Regions from separate parts of the Bradyrhizobium sp. USDA 4452 genome, predicted to be linked through region 3. Evidence: predicted binding sites of a transcription regulator. Region 3 holds the regulator's gene; each other region holds the start of a gene.
The links. The regulator PhoB, encoded in region 3, activates phosphate uptake and scavenging genes when phosphate is short. The targets are predictions, from matches to a motif close to TGTCATNNANCTGTCAT.
Positions count from the first base shown of each region.

Region 1: ACVISU_RS37365 (Orn/Lys/Arg family decarboxylase) is a predicted target of PhoB. The motif match lies at 1,558-1,574, and genes of this name have one in related genera.
Region 2: ACVISU_RS38520 (OprO/OprP family phosphate-selective porin) is a predicted target of PhoB. The motif match lies at 2,499-2,515, and genes of this name have one in related genera.

Region 1 is NZ_JBSSGK010000001.1:7,918,350-7,922,654, forward strand. Features, by position in the region: gene ACVISU_RS37365 (Orn/Lys/Arg family decarboxylase) at 1-1,514, opposite strand, end outside; gene ACVISU_RS37370 (acyl-CoA dehydrogenase family protein) at 1,663-2,820, shown strand; gene ACVISU_RS37375 (tetratricopeptide repeat protein) at 2,954-3,568, opposite strand; gene ACVISU_RS37380 (adenylate/guanylate cyclase domain-containing protein) at 3,828-4,305, opposite strand, start outside.
Region 2 is NZ_JBSSGK010000001.1:8,160,920-8,165,224, forward strand. Features, by position in the region: gene ACVISU_RS38510 (zinc-binding alcohol dehydrogenase family protein) at 1-186, opposite strand, end outside; gene ACVISU_RS38515 (winged helix-turn-helix transcriptional regulator) at 306-683, shown strand; gene ACVISU_RS38520 (OprO/OprP family phosphate-selective porin) at 839-2,437, opposite strand; gene ACVISU_RS38525 (DegQ family serine endoprotease) at 2,728-4,140, shown strand; gene ACVISU_RS38530 (replication-associated recombination protein A) at 4,137-4,305, shown strand, end outside.
Region 3 is NZ_JBSSGK010000001.1:3,421,706-3,426,010, forward strand. Features, by position in the region: gene ACVISU_RS16475 (acetylornithine transaminase) at 1-327, opposite strand, end outside; gene ACVISU_RS16480 (GcrA family cell cycle regulator) at 823-1,335, shown strand; gene phoB (phosphate regulon transcriptional regulator PhoB) at 1,476-2,186, opposite strand; gene phoU (phosphate signaling complex protein PhoU) at 2,318-3,034, opposite strand; gene pstB (phosphate ABC transporter ATP-binding protein PstB) at 3,046-3,864, opposite strand; gene pstA (phosphate ABC transporter permease PstA) at 3,861-4,305, opposite strand, start outside.

The DNA of each region.
Region 1 (4,305 bases), 4.5 Mb from region 3:
TCGGGGATCATTACGCGGTCCGGCACGAACGGCTCGAAGAACCAGCGCCGCTCCGCGCGCGTCTCCTTCTCCTCGAACTCGCGCTTCACGGCGCGGATCTTCTTGCGTAGCTCGATGCCGAGCCGGATCGTGTCGTCCCACAGCACTTCGCCGGAGCGGCCCTTCATCATCTGCGCGCCGACGTCGAGCGAGGCGAAGATTGGATAGAACGGCGAGGTCGAGGCGTGCTGCATGAAGCTTTCGTTGAAGCGGCGGTGCTCGACCCGGCGCTTCTGGCCCTTGATGTGGCGGTCGCGGATATGGATCTGCGAAGCCTGCGAGAAGCTCGCGAGCTGCTTGTGGGTCGATTGGGTGGCGATGATGCCGGGCGCCTCGGGGCCGAGATTCGAAAGTCCCATCGCGAAGCGGCCGGAATAGATCGGGTGGAACTTCATGAAGCCGGCCCAGGCCTCGTCGAACAGGATGTAGTCGCAGAGATGGCCGATCCGCTTCAGGATCATCTCGGCGGAGTGGATGGTGCCGTCATAGGTGCACTGCTCGACCACGGCGACGCGGAACGGACGCTCCTTCTTCCAGGCGTTCTCGTCCTTGAGCAGCGGGTGCTTGCGGATCTGGTCGCGCAAGCTCCCCTCGTCGAGCAGGTCCCAGCGCATCGGGCCGATCAGGCCCCAGGCGTTGCGCACCGTCGGCACATAGACCGGGATGCCGCCGCCGATCAGCAGCGCGCCGTGATGGGCGGCCTTGTGGTTGTTGCGGTCGAACAGCACGAGGTCGCCGTCGGTGACCAGCGAGCCGAGCGCGACCTTGTTGGAGGTCGAGGTGCCGTTGAGCACGAAATAGGTCTTCTCGGCGCCGAAAATCCGCGCCGCTTCCTTCTGCGCCTTCAGCGCCGGTCCTTCATGGGTGAGGAGGTCGCCGAGGTCGAGCACGGAATTGTCGAGGTCGTCGCGGAACACGGCCTCGCCGAGATGCTCGACGAACACCCGCCCGATCGGGCTGCGGCTATAGAACACGCCGCCATTGTGGCCGGGGCAGGTCCAGAGCTGGTTGCCTTCCTCGGCATAGTCGACCAGCGCGCCGAAGAACGGCGTCTTCAGGTTCTCGGCATATTGCTTGAGCCTGGAGATCAGGTTCTTGGCGATGAAGGGCGGGGTTTCCTCGGACAGGAACACGTAGCCGTCGATGAAATCCAGCACCTCGACCGGCAGGTCCTCGAAGCGCTTGCGGCGGATCAACAGGATGATCGGGAAATCGAGGCCGCGCCGGCGCATCAGGTTGATCAACGCCGCGGTCTTGCCCTCAAGACCCTTCTTGCCCCAGTCGACCACCATGCAGCCGATCGCCGCATCGGTCTGCACCGCGATCTCGGCATCTTCCAGCTTGCGGGCGCGGACCACTTCGAAGCCGGAGCGCTCGATCTCCGTGATGATCTGGTTGAACCGGATGCCTTCGAGGTCGTCGGCCTCGAAAACCGGCGCGGCGAACAAGAAGTTGAAGCGTTTGAAATAGTCCATGCGTGTCCCCGAAACTGGTCCGCTGAACCTGTCTGCACAATTCATGACAAAGAGATGACAATCCCGCTGCGACGCCAAGTGCCATGGCAAAATCCGCGTCTTCGCGCTGAACTCCCGATATCGCCAGCTTTCGGAAAGGAAAGGCGTCATGCCCCAGCCTGCCACCCCCATTGTTGCCGATCATTTGGCCGCGCTCGCGCGGATTGCCCCGCTGATTGCCGAGCACCGGGCGGATTTCGACCGCGAGCGCCGGCTTCCCGACGCCGTGGTCCGAGCCATGGCCGAGGCCGGAATGTTTCGGCTGTATCTGCCGAAGGCGCTGGGCGGGCCGGAATTCTCGCCGCTCGACTTCATGACGATCGTCGAGGCAGCCTCGGCGCTCGACGGCTCGGTGGGCTGGCTGGTCGGCAATGGCGGCGGCATGAGCAGGGCCGGCGGCTACCTGCCGAAGGGGGTGGCGCGGGGCTGGTTCGCCGATCCGCTGGCGTTCATCGCCGCCGCCACCGGGGCGATCGGAACGGCGGTCGAGGTCGAGGGTGGTTACCGCGTCAGCGGTCGCTGGCCGTTCGGCAGCGGTGCACCTCACGCGACCAAGTTCATGGGGCTGGCGAGCGTCAAAGGCCCCGACGGCAAGGATGGCCCGCCAATCTGCTGCTACGTCGATCGCGCCGACGTCCATCTCCACGACACCTGGTTCGCGTCAGGGCTCCGGGCCACCGGAAGCTGTGACTTCGAGATGCAGGATTGCTTCGTGCCTGACAGCCACACCCACCCGCTGGTCGACTTCAAGCCGACCCAGCCGGGCATCCCATACCGCCTGCCGGGTGTATCGGCGTTCTCCTGGACGGTCTCGGTGGTGCCGCTCGGGATCGCGCGCGGCGCGCTCGACGCCTTCATCGCGCTCGCGGGCAAGAAGCCCCGTCTCGGAGGCGTCGGCCAGCTGCGCGACGGCGAGTTGGTGCAGGCGACGGTCGGCCGTGCCGAAACGGCGTTGCGGTCGGCGCGGGCGCTGCTGGTCGAGGGCATGACGGAGCTGATGGCGGCGAGCGACATCGGAGGCGAGCGGCTGGTGGAAGCACGGCTGCTGCACCGGATCGCCTGCGCCAACGCCGGCGAAACCGCCGCCCGAATCGTCGAAATGATCGCAGCGTCCGCCGGGACGGCCGCGATCTTCGAGACCGGCACGCTCGAGCGTTCGATCCGCGACGTCCAGGCGGCGATCAAGCATGTCGCGATGACGCCGAACAGCTATACGCTGACCGGGCGCGCGAAGCTCGGCCTGCCGCTCGGCACGACGCGGTTTTGAGCTGGGCCGCCGGCGCTGCAAGCCTCTCGCGCCGAGCGGTCAGGCGGCGACCGGCACCAGGCCGCAGCGCAGCATCGTCTCTTTCAGATCCGGTGATCGCGCATTCGCTCATGCCCGCTTCACGCCGGCGCGTTCAATAGACGAGGTTCGTACCCGGCGGCTTCTCCAGCGCCGCCGCCAGCGTGCGATACGCCTCGCAGTCGGTGCCGCAGATCTCGGCTATCCGCTGCAGATGATACTGCGCCTGGTCGCGATTGCCCTGTTCGATCTGCCACAGGCCGTAGTAGTTCCACGTCAGCACGTGGCTCGGATCGGCCTTCAGCGCGCGCTCGTACCAGACCTGCGACTGCTTGTAGTCGCCGAGCTTGCGATAGGAGTAGCCGATCAGGTTGGCGACGTTCGGATGGTCGTCGCGGCCGAGCGCGTGCAGCTGATCGATCGCGGCAGCGTAGTCGTTGCGTTCGTAGATCGTCGCATAGGCCGCGCGATAGCCGTCGCGGAATGCCGGGTCGTCGAAGCCGGATTGCTTGATCGGTTTCTTGACCCTGTGTGTGGTCTTTCTGTCCTTCGCTTGAGGATACGCCGGCGTGGGCGTGCCGTAGCTCGATCCGTAGAAGTCTCCGCCGCCTGCTCCTCCGCCGCCGCCACCACCTCCGCCGGCGGCGATGGCGGTGTGCGGTGGGAGCAGGACGATAGGCGCTGTCAGACATGCCGCAAGCATTGCGAGCTGCGTTGGTGACTTGAACATGCACACCTCCCGAGTAGACAAGGACAGTCATTGCTCTGAAGCACTAACTCCCGATCGAGGAGAGCATTCCGCGCGATTTGAAAAATTGTTTGCCGAAGCGGCAATGGCGTTGTCGCTTCCGGATGTCATGCTTGCATGTGCGCGCTGTTGGGTCGCGACGTCGAACAACGGAGCCGAAACTAACATCGGTGTTAGATTGTGAGGTCGTGCGAGAGCAGTGCGAAGGGCAGGCCAGCGCCAATGCGTGCTGAAACTGCCGCTACTTCTGCTCCAGATGCCAGGCACCATCCCAGTCGGCGGCCGGCGGATTTTGTCTGAACGCTGCGACGCGCGTCTTCATCGCGATCGACGGGCCGTCGGCGGGCGCCGCAGCCAGCGCCGCGGTGAAAGCTCGCTCGGCGTCGTCCCAGCGGCGGTCGCGATAGGCGGCGAGACCATCCGCGTAGCGATGCTGCAACTCGATCTGCGCCGGCGTCAACTCGTCCTTCTTGCCGATGATCTCGAACACGGCGACCGGCTGGGTCTGGCCGACGACGACGAGGCGGTCGATCTCGCGCAGCTCGATGGTCGCAGCGCAGGCGCTCGCGGTGGCTTCCGAGATCAGGCTGCGGCTGCCGTAGAACTTGTTGGCGCCTTCCAGCCGTGAGGCGAGGTTCACGGTGTCGCCGAGCACGGTGTAGCTCATCATGAATTCGGAGCCGATGCTGCCGACCAGCGCTTCACCGGTCGCGATCCCG
Region 2 (4,305 bases), 4.7 Mb from region 3:
GATCTTGTAGCCGCCGTCGGTCGGCGCCGCGCGCTTGCGCACCTTGTAGTCCACCGGGTTGGCCGAGATGGCCTTCACCGCGACTCTGACGTCGCGTCCCTTCGGTTCGGGCTTGGCGATCTCGAAATCGACGAGCGAATCCGCCGCCTCGATCGGCAGCGATTTTTGGTATCCGACGGCCTTCATGCCTGGTCTCCGTGGTGGGCGGTTGCCTGCGGTCTTACCTGTCGCGCTGGCGTCCATTTGGCAAGTACTGTAAAAACAGGGAACTAGTCCCTGTTTGTATACTATTGGGAAAATACCGGATGAAACGGAAGAATTTCGCGCGCCGGCCGGGCTGCGCGGTCGAGGCGGCACTCGACCTGATCGACGGCAAATGGAAGGGCGTGATCCTGTATCACCTGCAAGCCGGCACCCAGCGCTTCGGCGAGCTCAGGCGGCGGATGCCCGGCATCACTCAGCGCATGCTGACCAAGCAACTGCGGGCGCTGGAGGACGACGGCCTCGTGATCCGCAAGGTCTATGCCGAGGTGCCGCCGCGGGTCGAATACACGCTGTCCGAACTCGGCGAGAGCCTGCGTCCGGTGATCGATATTCTGAAAGCCTGGGGCGAGGGCCATCAGGAGCGGCTATCCTGCGCGCCGGCGCCGGACGTCGTGGCGAAGAAGAAGCGCGCGGCCTGATGGGCGTTCGCGCTTCACCTCTCCCGGAGGGAGAGGTCGGATCGCATCGCAAGATGCGATCCGGGTGAGGGATTACGCTCTACCGAGCAAGCGGCACCCCTCACCCGAATTGCTTAGCAATTCGACCTCTCCCCGTTGGGGAGAGGTACATCGCCTCAGAACGCGACCTGCGTGCGCAGCGCGACGGCGTCGAACTTCGAACCGGCATCCACGGGCGAGGTTGCCGAGGCCTGCTTAGCGACGTCGCCGTGCAGGTAGTTCAGCATGAAGCGGACGTTGTTGTTGACGTACCAGTTCAGCGCCGCGGTGTAGACGGTCTGCCGTCCGCCGGCGACGCCGACGGCCTGGCCGACCTGGTCGTTGAGGTTCATCTGGCTGACGCGGCCCGCAATCTCCCACGCGCCCCAGCCGCCGCCGGCGAGCGAGAACGGATCGTGCGGCTTGATACCGCCATAGGAGGCCGTGGCCGGATTGTAGGCGTGGTTCTCGCCGGTCAGCACGTAGCCGACCTGCGCGTATCCGCCGTCGAATTTCAGGCTCGACGCGCCGAACGGCGGCAGCCCGGTATTCGCGGTGCGGTCGACATTGAACCAGTAGTATTCGCCCTGCGCGATGAACGGACCGTAGGTCGCCGCCGCCTCGACGCCGTAGACCTGGGCGCCGGAGACGTTGGCGATCGCACCGGTCGAGATCAGCGTCGTCGGATCGATGCGCAGCTCGGGCCGGTCGCTCAGCGTGAGCGTCTGCGCCTGCGTCAGCTGGTTGCGCGGCGGCTGCACCAGCCATTCGGCATCGGCGCCGATATGCACCGAATAGTCCTTGCCGCTGATCGGATTGCCGGCGACGCGGACCACCGCGCCGTACTGCTCGGATGATCCGGCCGGGGTGACGCTGGAGGCCGAATGAATCTGGCCGGTGGTCGGTCCTGTAGCATAGCCGCCGAGCCAGAGCTGGTCGTTCCACCAGCGGGTGCCGATCGCGGAACGGAAGTCGCCGGCCGCGACGTTCTGCGCGATGATGCCGGCCGAGGCGCGCTCCATGAACAGGATGTCGTTGGAGCTGGTCGATTCGTCCATGGTCCAGAGCAGGTCCATGATGCCGCCTTCGATCGCCATCTTGCCGCCGAACGGCTTCAAGCCGGTGTAGCTCAGATACGCGTTCTCGACGCCCGAGGTGCCGCCGCCCGGAAGCGATCCCGGTGCCGTACCGCCGAAGCCGTCGGACGAGCCGCCGAAGTCATAGATCAGCGCGTAATTCCAGTCGCCGAAGAATTTGCCGACGATGCCGATGCGCGCGCGGCGGAGGTTCTCGCCGCTGTCGAGTTTCTGCGGCGAGGTGGCTGCGGTGTTCGGACGATAGTCGTAGCCGCCGACATCCCAGTGCACGCGGCTCGTGATCGCGACGCAGTTCTGTTCGTCCGCGGTGCAGATCGTCGGCCGGTTGTTCGGCATCGTCACCACGACGCCGGACGGCGCGATCGGTCCCTTGACCGGAATGGCTGCGTTGGCGCTTGCGACGCGGGCGGCCTTGGCGTCCGCCGCCTTCGCGTTCGCATTTGCGCTGGCCGCGGTCGCGGTATTGGCGTTGGTCTGCTTCTGCAGCTTGTCGAGCTTTTGCTCGAGCATCTTCAGCTGCTGCTTCAGCAGCGCGATCTCCGCGTCGCTGCCGCCGCCGGCCGATTGCGAATAGGCCGGCGAGGCGGCGAGTGCCCCCGCAAGCCCGACGGCGATTGCACCAACTCTTGTCGCACCCATTGTGCACCCCTGTTGTGTTTGAATTCCCCACTCACTCACTGAAACGTCCTAGGAGTTGATCGTGACTGACGCACGACAGCGCTTCGAGGCATCGCAGTTCCGCTTGTTGTCCGCAGGCAACAGGCGGAGCGGCGCAGTGAGATGACAGTCATCATAGGAGCTCGGCGACGCGGTTCAACGCGGCTGCGGCCGGTTTTGCACCGGTCCGGCGGGGGCCAGTTATCCGCCCCGGCGCCCTTCAATTGCCCGGCGAACACGCCTATATTCCGGCGTTTCCACGAGAGGTGAGAATGCTCCGACCCGTCCGCTGCGCTGCCATATCCGCTCTGTGCACATTGGCTTTCATAGGGAATCTGTCCCCGGCCGCGGCCCAGGACCGCCGCGTGCCGTCCTCGCAGGCCGAGTTGCAGCTGTCCTATGCGCCGATCGTGCAGCGGGTGCAGCCGGCGGTGGTCAATGTCTACGCCGCCAAGGTGGTGCAGAACCGCAATCCGTTCCTGGACGATCCGATCTTCCGCCGCTTCTTCGGCGTCCCGGGGCAGCAGCCCGAGCAGATGCAGCGCTCGCTCGGCTCCGGCGTGATGGTCGATGCGTCCGGCCTCGTGGTCACAAACAATCACGTGATCGAGGGCGCCGACCAGGTCAAGGTCTCGCTCGCCGACAAGCGCGAATACGAGGCCGAGATCGTGCTGAAGGACAGTCGCACCGACCTCGCGGTGCTGCGGCTGAAGGGGACCAACAGGGAGAAGTTCGCGACCCTCGACTTCGCCAATTCGGATCAGCTGCAGGTCGGTGACGTCGTGCTCGCGATCGGCAATCCGTTCGGCGTCGGTCAGACCGTGACGCACGGCATCATCTCGGCGCTGGCGCGCACCCAAGTCGGGATCACGGATTATCAATTCTTCATTCAGACCGACGCGGCGATCAATCCGGGCAATTCGGGCGGCGCGCTGGTCGACATGACCGGACGGCTCGCCGGGATCAACACCGCGATCTTCTCGCGCTCCGGCGGCTCGCAAGGCATCGGCTTCGCGATCCCCGCCAACATGGTGCGCGTGGTGGTGGCCTCCGCCAAGAGCGGCGGCAAGGCTGTGAAGCGGCCATGGCTCGGCGCGCGGCTGCAAGCGGTGACGCCGGAGATCGCCGAGACGCTGGGGCTGAAACTGCCGACCGGCGCGCTGGTCGCTAATGTCGCGCCGAACAGCCCGGCGGCGAAGGCCGGGCTCAAATTGTCCGACCTGATCGTCGGGATCGATGGCACGCCGATCGACGATCCCAACGCGTTCGACTACCGCTTCGCGACCCGACCGCTCGGCGGCAACGCCGAGATCGAGGTGCAGCGCGCCGGCAAGCCGGTGAAGCTCACGGTGCCGCTGGAGACCGCGCCCGACACCAACCGCGACGAGATCGTGCTGACCGCGCGTTCGCCGTTCCAGGGTGCCAAGGTCGCCAACATCTCGCCGGCGCTGGCCGATGAGCTGCATCTCGACGCCGGCGCGGAGGGCGTCGTCGTCACCGATCTCGCCGATGATGGCACCGCCGCCAATGTCGGCTTCCAGAAGGGTGACATCATTCTCGCCGTCAACAATGAGAAGATCGTGCGCACGAGCGACCTCGACAAGATATCGAAGGCGGGGTTGCGGGTCTGGCGCATCACGCTGGTGCGCGGCGGCCAGCAGATCAACGTGACACTCGGCGGATGAGTCCCAAGCGACCGCGCGAGGCCAGCAACCTGTTCGCAGCGGCGGGGATGGAGCAGGACGCGCCACACCCGCTGCCCGACCGGCTGCGCCCGCGCACGCTGGCCGATGTCGTCGGCCAGGCTCACATCCTCGGCCCCGACGGCGCGCTGACCCGCATGCTGGAGA
Region 3 (4,305 bases):
CAGCTTGATCACGCCCTCCATCGCTTCCGCGCCGGAATTGCAGAAAAACACAAAGTCGGCAAAGCTCTGCTCGCACAGCCGCGCGGCGAGCACTTCGCCGTCCGGGCTCTTGAACAGGTTCGACATGTGCCAGAGCCTGGTCGCCTGCTCCTGCAGCGCCTTGACCAGATGCGGATGCGCATGTCCGAGCGCGTTCACCGCGACACCCGAGGTGAAGTCGAGATAGCGGTCGCCGTTGGTTGCGATCAGCCAGGCGCCCTCACCGCGCTCGAAGCCGAGATCGACCCTGGCGAAGACGGGGAGCAGATGCGACGAGGCGTTGGTCATGGCGTTCACTGCCGGTTTGAAACCGTCAATTGCTGCGCGGCTTGACGCCAGCGCAGCAACCGCCAGCTTCGGAAAACAAAACGGCCGCCTTTGCGGGCGGCACGTGCACATCATTCTATGCTGCGGCCGGTCAGTGTCAATCGCCAGCAGCCGGCCCCTGCCGGCGTTCCTGCGATGCGAACCCAGCGCAATCCGGAGCATTCCGGTGCGGTGGAAAAGCCGCACGGCAATGCTTAACTGTGTGGGAACATGTGGACGCACGGCCGCGGACTCTTGCGCCAGAGTCACGCCATATTGTAGCGTTTGACCTGTCGGGTACGACATCTCGTGCGGCAGTACTGGACCCTCTAAGTAGCCTTCGTTCTCGCGTAAACGTTCGGGCGCAACACCGTGCCCGGCGAGGGCTAAGGGATTCTGGCCGCAGGGATATTTGTCCAGATTGGCTCGCAGCGCCGCTCCGTTGATTGGCCGGCGCCATGCGAAAGGAAGAATGCGATGACGGTATTGACCTGGTCCGACGATCGCGTCGAGCAGCTGAAGAAGCTCTGGGAATCCGGCCTCTCGGCCAGCCAGATCGCGGCGGAACTTGGCAATGTGACGCGAAACGCCGTGATCGGCAAAGTGCATCGGCTCGGCCTCTCCGGCCGCGCCAAGGCCCCTTCCACGGCCGCGCCGCGGCAGCGCAAGGCCCGCCCCGCCCAGCACATGATGCGGGTGGCGCGCCCGGTCTCGCGCGGCAACACCGCGCTCGCGCACGCTTTCGAGGTCGAGATGGAGCCGGATCCGATCTCCTTCGACAATGTGGTGCCGATGAGCCAGCGGCTGTCGCTGCTCGAGCTCAACGAGGCCACCTGCCACTGGCCGGTCGGCGATCCCTCGAGCCCGGAATTCTTCTTCTGCGGCGGCAAGGCGCTCGCCGGCCTGCCCTATTGCGCGCATCACTCGCGCGTCGCCTACCAGCCCGCCGCCGATCGCCGCCGGCCCTCGGCGAAGCCACAGATCAAGTAAGCACTCGGGAAACTGCCTGGACTGCAAAAACAAATCCCCGCGCAAGCGGGGATTTTTTTGTGGCTCGTAGCCCGGCTACTTCACCGGCGTTGTCCCGGCCAAAGCCGGAACGACATTGTGCTTGCGATTGCTGCACTGCCTTACGGCTGCGGCTCGGCCTTTGCAAAGCGATCGTCGAGCGCGTAGCCGGCGCCGCGCACGGTGCGGATCGGATCCTGCTCGCGGCCGGGATTGAGCAGCTTGCGCAGACGGCCGATATGCACGTCGACGGTACGTTCATCGATATAGATGTCGCGGCCCCAGACGCTGTCGAGCAGCTGCTCGCGGCTGAACACGCGGCCGGGATGCTCGAGGAAGAATTCGAGCAGCCGATACTCGGTCGGCCCGAGATCGATCGGACGGCCCGAGCGCGCCACGCGGCGCTTCTCGCGATCGAGCTCGATGTCGCCATAGGTCAGCACGGTCGCAAGCCGCTCCGGACTCGCACGGCGCAGCAGGCCCTTCACCCGTGCCAGCAATTCCGGCACCGAGAACGGCTTGACGATGTAGTCGTCGGCGCCGGTGGCAAGCCCGCGCACGCGCTCACTCTCCTCGCCGCGCGCGGTCAGCATGATGATCGGAAGCTGCTTGGTCTCGGGCCGCGCACGCAGGCGACGGCACAGCTCGATGCCGGACAGGCCCGGAAGCATCCAGTCCAGCACCACGAGGTCGGGAACGCGCTCCTTCAGGCGGGTGTCGGCATCGTCGCCGCGCCCCACCGTTTCGACATCGTAGCCTTCCGCATCGAGGTTGTAGCGCAACAGTGTCGTCAGCGCTTCCTCGTCTTCGACTACCAGAATGCGTGCGCTCATCGGTTTAAGTTCTCTCTCTGTGATGATCCGTTGCCCAGACGCAAACCGAAACGCTTACTTTCCTGAGCATAACCCCTGCGGAAAACGGCTTGTCGTGAAGACAATCCGGCTCCGCGCCCGCGGATCATGTCCTAGGTACCCGGCACAGTGGTGGCAAAGTTGGTCATGTCGCCCTTCGGACGCTTGTCGGTGATCTGCTGGCCTTCGATCATGTAGAACACGGTCTCGGCGATATTGGTGGCGTGATCGCCGATCCGCTCGATGTTCTTGGCGCAGAACATCAGATGGATGCAGAACGAGATGTTGCGCGGATCCTCCATCATGTAGGTCAAGAGCTCGCGGAACAGCGAGGTGCAGATCGCGTCGACCTCCTCGTCGCCCTTCCAGACGTTCATCGCCGCCGGCAGATCGTGCGCGGCATAGGCGTCGAGCACCGACTTGACCTGCGACAGCACGAGGTCGGTCATGTGCTCCAGGCCGCGGATCAGCTTCAGCGGCTGGAAATCGCTCTCCAGCGCCGCGACGCGCTTGCCCATGTTCTTGGCGAGGTCGCCGATCCGCTCGAGATCGGTGGCGACGCGCATCGCGCTGACGATCTCGCGCAGGTCGATCGCCATCGGCTGGCGGCGGGCGATCGTCAGCACCGCGCGCTCTTCGATGACACGCTGCAGATTGTCGATCTCGATGTCCGCGGCGACCACGCGCTTGCCGAGCGCGACGTCGCGACGGATCAGCGCGTCGACCGACTCGGTAATCATCCGCTCGACGAGCCCGCCCATCTCGGCGACCAGGCGGGTCAATTCCTGCAGGTCGCTGTCGAATGCCTTGGCGGTATGTTCAGAAGCCATCGTCATTCTCCTCAGCCGAACCGGCCGGTGATGTAGTCCTGGGTGCGTCGATCGCTCGGCGAGGTGAAGATCTTGTTGGTGTCGTCGAACTCGATCAGCTCGCCGAGATACATGAAGGCGGTCTTGTCGGAGACGCGCGCCGCCTGCTGCATGTTGTGGGTGACGATCGCGATCGTGTAGTCCTCGGAGAGCTCCTGGATCAGTTCCTCGACCTTGGCGGTCGAGATCGGATCGAGCGCAGAGCACGGCTCGTCGAACAGGATCACCTCGGGACGCACCGCCACGGTGCGCGCGATGCACAGCCGCTGCTGCTGGCCGCCAGAAAGCGACAGGCCGGAAGCGTTCAGCTTGTCCTTGACCTCGTTCCACAGCGCACCGCCGCGCAGCGCCTTCTCGACCCGGTCGTCCATCTCGGACTTCGAGATCTTCTCGTAGAGGCGGATGCCGAAGGCGATGTTCTCGTAGATCGTCATCGGGAACGGCGTCGGCTTCTGGAACACCATGCCGACGCGCGCGCGCAGCAGATTGAGGTCGAGCTTGGGATCAAGAATGTTGGTCTGGTCCAGCATCAGCTGGCCGACAGCGCGCTGGCCCGGATAGAGATCATACATCCGGTTGAAGATGCGCAGCAGGGTCGACTTGCCGCAGCCCGACGGGCCGATGAACGCCGTGACGCGGTTGGTGCCGAGCGTCAGGTTGATGTTCTTCAGCGCGTGGTGCTCGCCGTAATAGAAGTTGAGGTTGCGCACCGTGACTTTCGGCGGCGCTTCCGGCAGCGGCACCTGCGGAACGTGGCTCGCGGCGGTCGTGGAGACGGAAAGCTCGGTCATTTTGCGGCCCTTTCGGCACCAAGGATACGCGCGCCGATATTCAGCGCGAGCACGGTGAAGGTGATGAGCAGCGCACCGCTCCACGCCAGCTCTTTCCAGTAGGCGTAGGGGCTCTGCACGAAGTTGTTGATGGTCACCGGCAGGTTGGCCATCGTCTTGGTCAAGTCCCAGCTGAAGAACTGGTTCGACAGCGCGGTGAACAGCAGCGGCGCGGTCTCGCCCGCGACGCGGGCGGTCGCCAGCAGCACGCCGGTGATCAACCCGCTGCGCGCAGCACGATAAGCGATCCGCTTGATCACCAGCGAACGCGGCAGGCCGAGCGCGGAGGCCGCCTCGCGCAGCGGGTTGGGCACCAGCAGCAGCATGTCCTCGGTGGTGCGCACCACGACCGGGATCACGATCACTGCGAGCGCAAGCGCACCCGCGATCGCCGAGAAGCCG